2 regions of the Wenyingzhuangia gracilariae genome follow, and region 1 is predicted to be linked to the other one. Evidence: riboswitches for the same ligand, from Rfam matches in the RefSeq annotation. Region 1 holds a riboswitch; the other holds the start of a gene.

Region 1 (4,941 bases):
AACATGGCCGGATTCACAATTCCCATATTCATCCCTTTTTTAATGGCATGATACAAGAAAACGGAATGCATAGCTTCACGTACAGGATTATTTCCTCTAAACGAAAACGATACATTACTCACTCCTCCACTTACACTTGCGTTGGTTAAATTGGTACGTACCCAATGTGTAGCGTCAATAAAATCAATGGCATTTCTACGATGTTCTTCCATTCCTGTTGCTACAGGAAATATATTTAAATCGAAAATAATATCTTCGGATGGAAAACCACATTCATCAACCATAATACGATATGAACGCTCAGCAATTTCAATTCTACGTTGGTAATTATCTGCTTGTCCAACCTCATCAAAAGCCATTACAATAACAGCAGCACCGTACATTTTTAGTTTTCTAACGTGTTCTTTAAAAACCTCTTCTCCTTCTTTTAAAGAGATAGAGTTGACCACACATTTACCTTGTACCACTTGCAAACCTGCTTCTATGATATCCCATTTAGAAGAGTCAATCATAATGGGTACACGAGCAATATCTGGTTCTGCCATAATTAAGTTTAAAAACTTAACCATAGATTCTTTACCATCAATCAGACCATCATCCATGTTGATGTCGATAATCTGAGCACCTCCTTCTACTTGGTGGAGTGCAATGGCTAAAGCTTCATCAAACTTTTCTTCTTTAATAAGTCTAAGAAACTTACGTGAACCTGCTACATTGGTACGTTCTCCTACATTGATGAAATTCATATCTGAACCTAGAACTAAAGGTTCTAATCCAGATAATTTCATGTATTTTGTTTGTTTTATTTCGCTCATTACTTTCGCTTAGTATTGAGTACTGAGTATTTAGTACTAAGTCTCAATATTATAACTATATTATTTCGTACAAAGTTGCTCTGCAACTTTTCTAGGCTCTGCTTTGGCCGCAATATCGGCAATAGCTTTAATATGTGCTGGTGTTGTACCACAACATCCTCCAATAATATTGATTAAATTCTTATCCAAATAGTTTTGAATTTGAGAAGCCATTTGTTCAGGAGTTTCGTCGTACTCTCCAAAAGCATTTGGCAAACCAGCATTTGGGTGTGCAGAAACTCCAAATTGAGTATTGCTAGAAATAGCCTCTAAATGAGGGACTAATGCATCTGCTCCTAAGGCACAATTTAAACCTACAGTTAATAATGGAATGTGAGATACTGAAATTAAGAAAGCTTCGGCTGTTTGCCCAGATAACGTTCTACCTGATGCATCGGTAATAGTACCACTCAACATAATAGGAACTTCTATGTTTCTTTCTGCTTTTACTTCTTCTATCGCAAATAAAGCTGCTTTTGCATTTAACGTATCAAAAACGGTTTCTACCAATAAAATATCACAACCTCCATCTAGCAAAGCTTCTGTTTGTTGCTTGTATGCAATGCGTAATTCATCAAATGTAACGGCTCTAAAACCAGGGTCGTTTACATCTGGAGACATGCTTAAGGTTCTGTTTGTGGGTCCTATAGAACCTGCTACAAAACGAGGTTTGTGTGGTTCTTTAGCAGTAAACTCCTGAGCTACTTCTTTGGCAATTTTAGCAGATTCGTAATTTAATTGATATACATAATCTTCCATTTCATAATCTGCCATGGCAATGGTTGTACTAGAAAATGTATTGGTTTCTGCTATATCTGCACCTGCTTCAAAATACTTTGCATGTATTTCTTTAATAGCTGTGGGTTGAGTGATAGATAACATATCATTATTTCCTTTTACAGAAACATGCCAATCTTTAAATTGCTCACCTCTATAATCTTCTTCGGTAAATTTGTATTGCTGAATCATGGTACCCATAGCACCATCTAATACTAAAATTCTTTTCTTAAGTTCTTCTCTAATATTTGCCATATGATTTGTTTGGCTAATGGGTCGTAAAAACAATTGTTTCTTACCCTTATTTCTAACATGCAAATATAAGGTTTATAGGCTTAATTAAAGAATTGTTTTAAATTTCCTTGTGAAAACACTCAGTTTTAAAAAACTTAAATTAGCACTAAATTTAATAAGAACAACCCCACCCCAAATTAATATGCCTAACAAAACAAATATCAACACTTCTAAATACATTATAATACAAAACTTAAAACTAATTATTGAATATTACCAAGGTGATTTAACTTTTATGGCTATAAAAAACTTAACCACACAAATTATTAATGATTCTAAGTTTAATAGTAGTTATGGTTTTATTATTGATGTTAGATTTACTAAGGTTCAAATGTCTAGAGAAGAGTTGTATGATTGTGGAACATGGATTTCTAACAATTTAAAACTTACCGGAGCTGCAAGAGTTGCCATTTACACAGCCAACCCAGAACAAGTTGTTGCTTCTATGGTATATGTGCTTAACGAACATTTTAAACGCAATCATTATGAAATTTTTAGTTCTGTAAATGCTGTTGCTAGTTGGTTGAGTATAGAAACAGAGCAAAATGATTTTATTCAAAATTTACTAAACAACATGTACGAATCAACTTACAAATAACACAATAGTATTTGTATAAGCTCCCTATTCAGTACTTTACATATATTTTACGTTTTATACTGTTTAACATTTAAAATATTATAATTTTGCCACGATTTTTGGTTGTACATTTTTTATATAAAACATGTGCATTAAAAGGGAATCAGGTGTAAATCCTGAACAGTTCCCGCTGCTGTAAGTTTCTCTGTAAAAAACAGAAACAGCTTTTTAACATTACCACTGTCTGCAAAAAGATGGGAAGGGTTAAATAAGTGAAACGAGTCAGAATACCTGCCAATAATTACAAAAACAAAGCTTTCGGGAGTTATAGCTTTGGGTAAATTATTATTGGATTTATCCTATTATTCCTTGGTGTTTTGTTTTAAAATAATGTGAATTATCAACTATTTTAAATACAAACAAATGACAAACAAACATTTATTAGCCGCTTTTTTAAGCATTTCTCTTTTTACTTTTACAGCTTGTGAAAAAGAAGAAAACATTGAACCTGTAGAGGATATTACTGAACAACCTATAGAAAAAGATAACGATCCAGAGCCTATAGATTTTTTTAAAGAGTATGCACGTCCTATAACATCAGAAAGTAGTGAATACATTTCTAAAGTTCTATCCTATAATCCGGCTGCAGGACAATACATTAATAAAAATCTTGGGAATTTAGAATCTGCTGAAACAGTAGTAGGTGGAAAAACAGGACTTATTTCTTTGGGAGCTTGGGGTGGTTCTATCATTTTTACTTTTGATCATACGGTAGTAAACAGAGCCAACGATAAAGATTTTATTATTTATGGAAATGCTTTTTCTACATTTTCTGAACCTGGTATTGTACAAGTTTCTTTTGATGAAAATGGAAACGGATTAGCAGACGATACTTGGTACGAAATTGCAGGAAGTGCACATGCCAAAGCCGAAACACTTCACAATTACACCATAACATACACCAATCCTAAAAGCAACACTAAAGCTGTTACTTGGACAGATAACAAAGGAAACAATGGTGAGTTAAGTGTTGGAACTCTTAATAAATATCCTCTTTTTATAAAAGAACAAGATCAAGTTACCTATTCTGGAACTAGATTATTTCCTACAGTAAACGGAACTAGCTTTATTTCAACAGAACCTTTAGAATGGGGGTATGTAGACAATTACGATGCTGATTATAGTAAAAACGGAAATGGAAATGCTTTTGATATTGATTGGGCTGTTGACAGTGATATGAATCCTGTTACTTTGAAAGGTATCGATTTTATAAAAGTATATACTGGATCGCAAGTAAACATGGGGTGGTTAGGAGAACTATCTACAGAATTAAAAGGTGCCGTAGATTTATCTATGGTTAATTTGGTAGAGTAACCCTATAGTTAATTACATAAAAAGGCGAATCTTAAAACAAGATTCGCCTTTTTACGAGTATAATCAAAAATGTTATTGATACATTTTAGTTCTTAATTCTTTAATTTTTGGATCATCTAAATACTCATCAAACGTAGCATATTTATCAATTACTCCATTAGGTGTAATTTCTATAATTCTGTTAGCAACCGTTTGTGCAAATTCGTGGTCATGTGTAGAAAACAACACCGTTCCTTTAAAGTTTTTTAACGAGTTGTTTAATGCCTGAATAGACTCTAAATCTAAGTGATTGGTTGGCTCATCTAACACCAAAACGTTTGCTCTGGTCATCATCATTCTAGACAACATACAACGTACTTTTTCTCCTCCAGATAATACGTTACATTTTTTTAAAGCCTCTTCTCCACTAAAAATCATTTTTCCTAAGAAACCTCTTAAATGAACTTCTTCTCTTTCCTCTTCTGTTTTTGCATATTGACGTAACCAATCTACCAAGTTTAATTTTTCATCTACAAAAAACTCTGAATTATCTGATGGCAAATAAGATTGATTGGTCGTAATTCCCCATTTATATTCTCCAGTATCCGCAGACTCATTCCCCATAATTATTTGGTAAAATGAGGTTACCGCTTTAGAATTTTTAGAAACTACCAATACTTTATCTCCTTTAGACAAATTGATATCAATACCTTTAAACAAAGGCTCTCCCTCAAAAGATTTAGATAAATTTTCTATGTTTAAAATCTGATCTCCTGCTTCACGATCTCTTTCAAAAATAATAGCTGGATATCTTCTGCTCGAAGGTTTTATTTCATCTACATTTAACTTTTCAATCATTTTTTTACGAGATGTAGCTTGTTTAGACTTGGCTACATTGGCAGAAAAACGACGAATAAAATCTTCTAATTCTTTCTTTTTATCTTCAGCTTTTTTATTGGCTTGCTGACGTTGTTTTGCTGCCAATTGAGAAGATTCGTACCAGAAAGAATAGTTTCCTGAAAAATGATTAATTTTTCCAAAGTCGATATCTGAAATATGCGTACAAACTGCATCTAAAAAGTGACG
Region 2 (4,941 bases), 620 kb from region 1:
AGCAATGCTTAATAAAATAGAAATAGAATCGTTAAATAAAAATTGAGCTAAGTAATAAATTAAAGCACCAAAACTACCTACAATAATTCCGACTAATGAAAAATAACGACTACTTTTTGTTAAAATTTCTGGAGAATGATCTATGTTTTTGGGACAAGGGATTCTTGTAAAAAACATGATAGCTGTAAGAAAAATAGCAATTTCTTTTTTCATTTAATAAACAGTGTTGGTTACTTCGGCAGATTCAAAACTTGCCATTTGATTTAAAAAGTTAACTGATGCTTGTACAATTGGGTAAGCCAAAGCTGCTCCTGTACCTTCTCCTAGTCTTAATCCTAAGTTTAAAATAGCATCTGCTTTTAAAAAGTCTAACATTTTAGCATGTCCTTGTTCATTAGAGCAATGCGAATAAATACACTTGTTAAGTACAGATTTGTTCATGGCTTGTGCAGCTAATAGGGCAGATGTTACAATAAATCCATCAACTAGAATAATCATACCTAGTTCAGCAGCTTGTAAAAAAGCTCCGGTCATCATGGCAATTTCATAACCACCAAAAGTGGCCAAAATTTCTATAGGGTCTTTTAGGTTAGGATAATTGTTTTTGGCTTTCTTTAAAATGGCTATTTTGGTTTTAACCCCCTCTTCTGAAAAACCTGTACCTTTTCCTACACATTCTTGAATAGATAATTGTGTAAAAGAACTCATTAATAAGGCTGCCGATGAGGTGTTTCCAATTCCCATTTCTCCAAAACCAATTACATTGGTTCCTAGTGTAAATTGTTTGGTAACTAGTTCTTTTCCTTTTAAAATAGCTTGGTTGCAATCTGCTATGCTCATGGCAGGTTCATTACAATAGTTTTTGGTTCCCTTGTTTATTTTTGCATGTATTAAGTTAGGAACTCCATTAAAATTAAAATTAACTCCAGCATCTACTACTTTTAAATGAATGTTATTTTGTTTGCAAAAAACATTAATAGCAGCCCCTCCTTGTAAAAAGTTAAAAACCATTTGCGAGGTTACTTCTTGTGGAAACGGACTTACAGGTTCTACGTTTACAATTCCATGATCTCCTGCAAAAACAATAATAGTGGGTTTGGATAAAATGGGAGTGGTCGTTTTTTGAATTTCTCCAATTTTAAGTGCAATGGTTTCTAAAACACCCAAAGAACCCATAGGTTTTGTTTTGGTGTTTATTTTATGCTGTAATTCAGATTGAATGTTGTCCATAAGTATTTATTTTAAAATCATTGGAATTCCAGAAACCATAAATGTTGCTTTGTTGCTTACTTTGGCAATTTCTTGATTTACCCATCCTTGTAGTTCTGTAAACTTACGTCCTATTTGGGTTTCGGCATGCACACCCATTCCAATTTCGTTAGAAATAATAATCAAGGTGGCTTCTAATTGGGTTAATTTTTCAATTTCTGCCTTTACAAGTTCTAAACATTTAGCAACATTGTAGTTGTTGTCTGTATAAAAATTGGTTAGCCATAAAGTCACACAATCAATTAATACAACAGCGTTTTTGGGTATTACAGCGCTTAAGTTTTTTTCTTCTTCAATAGTCGTCCAACGCTCATCTCTGTCAGATACATGTCTGTCTACACGTGTTTTAAAATCATCATCCCATATTCTAGAAGTTGCTAAATAATAAGGGGTTGGTGATAGTTCTTCGGCCAATTTTTGAGCATAGCTACTTTTTCCGGAACGTTCTCCACCTGTGATGTAATAAATCATACTTTAATTTTTAACAAAGATTGTTAAGTTTTAACGACAAAAAAAATGGATTTGAAAAAAAGACTAGTTTTGCAGAAAAATAAAAAGATATGACAGTTTCTTCTATGATGCCCGCCGTAACCCAAATGATTTACGATATGGGTTTAGAACACATGCTAAACGGAATTACTTTTGAGTGTCCGCAGCAAGCTTTGCAAGAAAAACAAGTAATGGTGCGTTGTGTTTTAGAAGACAAAGAATATACCAGCGATGAAATAAATACATTGTTTTCTGAAAGCAAAGCTACCGGAAAAAGTTTGTATTATGTAGATGAAGAAATAATGCATAACATCAATCCGTCTTTAGTTTTTACACAAGATGTTTGTGATGTGTGTCAAATTGATACTGAAAGTGCAGAAAGATCTTTGTCTAAGTTACCGGTAGTTCCTAAAACAATTTCTATTACTCCACAATCTTTAAACGATGTTTTTAAAGATGCCATAACAATTGCAACCGCCATGGGGTTTCCAGAAAAAGGGGAGCAATATGTGTTAAGTTTACAGAATGAAATTAAAAAAATAGTAGATACTCTAAGAGCAGGACTAACCTTGCCTAAAAGTGTAATGTTGTTAGAGTGGATAGATCCGTTGTTTAACTGTGGACACTGGATTCCTCATCAAATAGGATATGCAGGTGGAGTAGATTTGCTGTCACACCCATCAGGAGATAGCATTGTGATAGATTGGAACAAAATTGTAAAATACAATCCAGAAGTATTGGTAATTGCTCCTTGTGGTTATACTCAAGAAAGAACTTTGGACGATATGAAGTTTTTAGAAGCAAAACCAGAATGGAAAAACTTAAGAGCTGTGCAAAACAAGCAAGTGTATATTGCAGATTTTGATTTGTTTACCCAATCTTCTGCCAGTACTTTGGTAGATGGTATTAAAGTTTTAGCTAAAATATTTCATCCAGAACTTTTTCCTAAAAAAATAGATTTGGAACAGAAGTATTGTAATTATTTTGATAAAAAGTAATTTAGAACTAAAAAACAACGTACTTTTGCCACGATTTTGGTTTTTATGCTATTCAATGTAAGTTGAACCATAAAATTAAAAGGGAATCTTGTTAAAATCAAGAACTGTACCCGCAACTGTAAACTTAGCCGTAAAAGGTGCTTATTACATTCTTAAACCACTGTTTTAAATAATAGTAAAAACGGGAAGGTAGTAATAAGACGTAAGTCAGGAGACCTGCCAGATTCATAATATAAATTCTTTCGGGAGTAAAGGAAATTTATGATGAAACTATGTAAAGCGTTTTTTTTAATAAGCATATTTTGTTGTGCCAAAACTGTAGCTCAAAATGATTCTATCAATCGTTTAGAGAAAGTGGTCTTGTTGGCTGATACAACAAAGAAACAAGAAGATTTAGGAACTAAAAAAATAACGTTATCCGTAGAGCAAGTTGTAAAAAACCCAACAAACTTCACCGAATTATTAAGGTACAATAGTCCTATTGCTTTTAAAGATTATGGAAATGGAGGGACAAGTTCTGCCAGGTTTAGAGGAACATCTGCCACCAATACATTGGTGTTGTGGAATGGAATCAGTATCAATGCTATAGGAAATGGTCAAGTAGATTTTAATGCCATATCTGCTAGTACTACAGATCAAATTGTGGTAAAAAGCGGAGGAGGAAGTGTGCAATTTGGTTCTGGTGCCATTGGAGGTGTTGTTCAGTTAAATGATATACTCTCTTTTAAAAAGCATAAAAATTTTGATCTGTTTACCAGTTATGGTAGTTACAATACAAGTTCTAATTTTTTTAAAGCCAATATAGGTACAGGTAAATGGGCAATAAAGTTATCTTCTACCTATAATAGTTCGGATAATGATTATGTTTATTTAGACAAGAGATATAAAGATGAAAACGGAAACTTGTTGTATAATGAAAATGGGAACTATAAAAATTATGGAATAGATTTTAGTTTGGGATATCAATTTTCTAGAAGAAACAAACTTTATTTTTATACCACTAAATACTATGGAGATCGTCTTTTTTCTGATGGAATTCCCAATCCATCTAATGCAAATGAGCGCAATGAAAATTTTAATCAACGTAATTTATTAAAATGGAATTTCTCATCTAATGTTTTTCAACAATCTTTAAAACTAGCATACTTAACTCAGGAATTTAGGTACTATAGTAACAAAGCTTTTAAAAATTTTGGTTACGGAAAATCAAACAAAAAAGTAGTAGATTATGATGCTTCATATCGGTTTTCAAATGTTTTAAAGGCGAAGTATTTGATGATGTATGAATCTACAAACGGTTCAACAGATCAAATCCAATCAAGAAATAGAGAAGCATTTTCTTTTGGAGGGATGATATTTTATATGCCTACTGCTTCATTATCTACCTCTTTTAATCTTCGTAAAGAGTTTAATTCTAACTTTTCAGTTCCTATGTCTGTATCGTTAGCTGCAGAACAAAAATTAAATAAAAAGATCACTTTAAAAACCAATTTATCTACCAATTATAGAGTACCCACATACAATGAACTGTACTGGCCTATAGTAGGAAATTTAAATTTAGTGCCAGAAAAATCAAAGCAGTTAGAGTTGGGAGCAGATATAGACATTCATCAATTACATGTCTCAGCTACTTATTTTTATATAGATATAAAAGATAAAATTATTTGGTTACCTACAGGAGGTACTAATTTATGGCGTCCTAAAAACATACAACATGTAGCCAATCAAGGAATTGAGGGAGCTTTGTCTTACAAAGTATTACTGCCTAAAGAACAAAAACTTTTACTTACTGGTAATTATACGTTTACAAGTGCTTTTAACAAAAAAACAAATGCTTCTTTGCCTTTTGTACCACAGCATTTGCTCAATTATAACTTGTCTTATACATATAAAAGGTTAAGTGTGTATTTACAAGGCCTGCACCAAAGCAAAGTATACACAACAGAAGATACATTAAGCAATTATTCTATAGCTAAGGTTACAGTGTTTAATTGTGGAGTTAATTATAGTTTGTTAAATAAAAAACATCACAAATTAATTTTAGGGGGTAAAGTAAACAATGTTGGTAATAATCTATACTACTTTACCAATTTACGACCTATGCCCGGACGAAACTTTAATATAAATATTCACTATAAATTTTAAACTAAAAAAAATGAAAAAATACTCAATTTTTAAATTACTA

Evidence for each region. A riboswitch is a leader RNA that binds a small molecule or an ion and turns the genes downstream of it on or off. The one in region 1 is predicted to bind cobalamin.
Region 2: linked by a shared signal. The riboswitch ahead of ACY2IJ_RS13305 (TonB-dependent receptor plug domain-containing protein) and the one ahead of ACY2IJ_RS00865 (PKD domain-containing protein) in region 1 are both predicted to bind cobalamin.

Annotation. Positions count from the first base shown of each region.
Region 1 is NZ_CM150748.1:233,812-238,752, reverse strand. Features, by position in the region: gene metH (methionine synthase) at 1-815, opposite strand, end outside; gene ACY2IJ_RS00875 (homocysteine S-methyltransferase family protein) at 876-1,886, opposite strand; gene ACY2IJ_RS00870 (hypothetical protein) at 2,068-2,523, shown strand; cobalamin riboswitch at 2,606-2,815, shown strand; gene ACY2IJ_RS00865 (PKD domain-containing protein) at 2,926-3,876, shown strand; gene ACY2IJ_RS00860 (ABC-F family ATP-binding cassette domain-containing protein) at 3,949-4,941, opposite strand, start outside.
Region 2 is NZ_CM150748.1:3,015,845-3,020,785, forward strand. Features, by position in the region: gene ACY2IJ_RS13285 (adenosylcobinamide-GDP ribazoletransferase) at 1-213, opposite strand, end outside; gene cobT (nicotinate-nucleotide--dimethylbenzimidazole phosphoribosyltransferase) at 214-1,230, opposite strand; gene ACY2IJ_RS13295 (bifunctional adenosylcobinamide kinase/adenosylcobinamide-phosphate guanylyltransferase) at 1,237-1,740, opposite strand; gene ACY2IJ_RS13300 (ABC transporter substrate-binding protein) at 1,830-2,756, shown strand; cobalamin riboswitch at 2,777-2,994, shown strand; gene ACY2IJ_RS13305 (TonB-dependent receptor plug domain-containing protein) at 3,018-4,901, shown strand; gene ACY2IJ_RS13310 (YncE family protein) at 4,912-4,941, shown strand, end outside.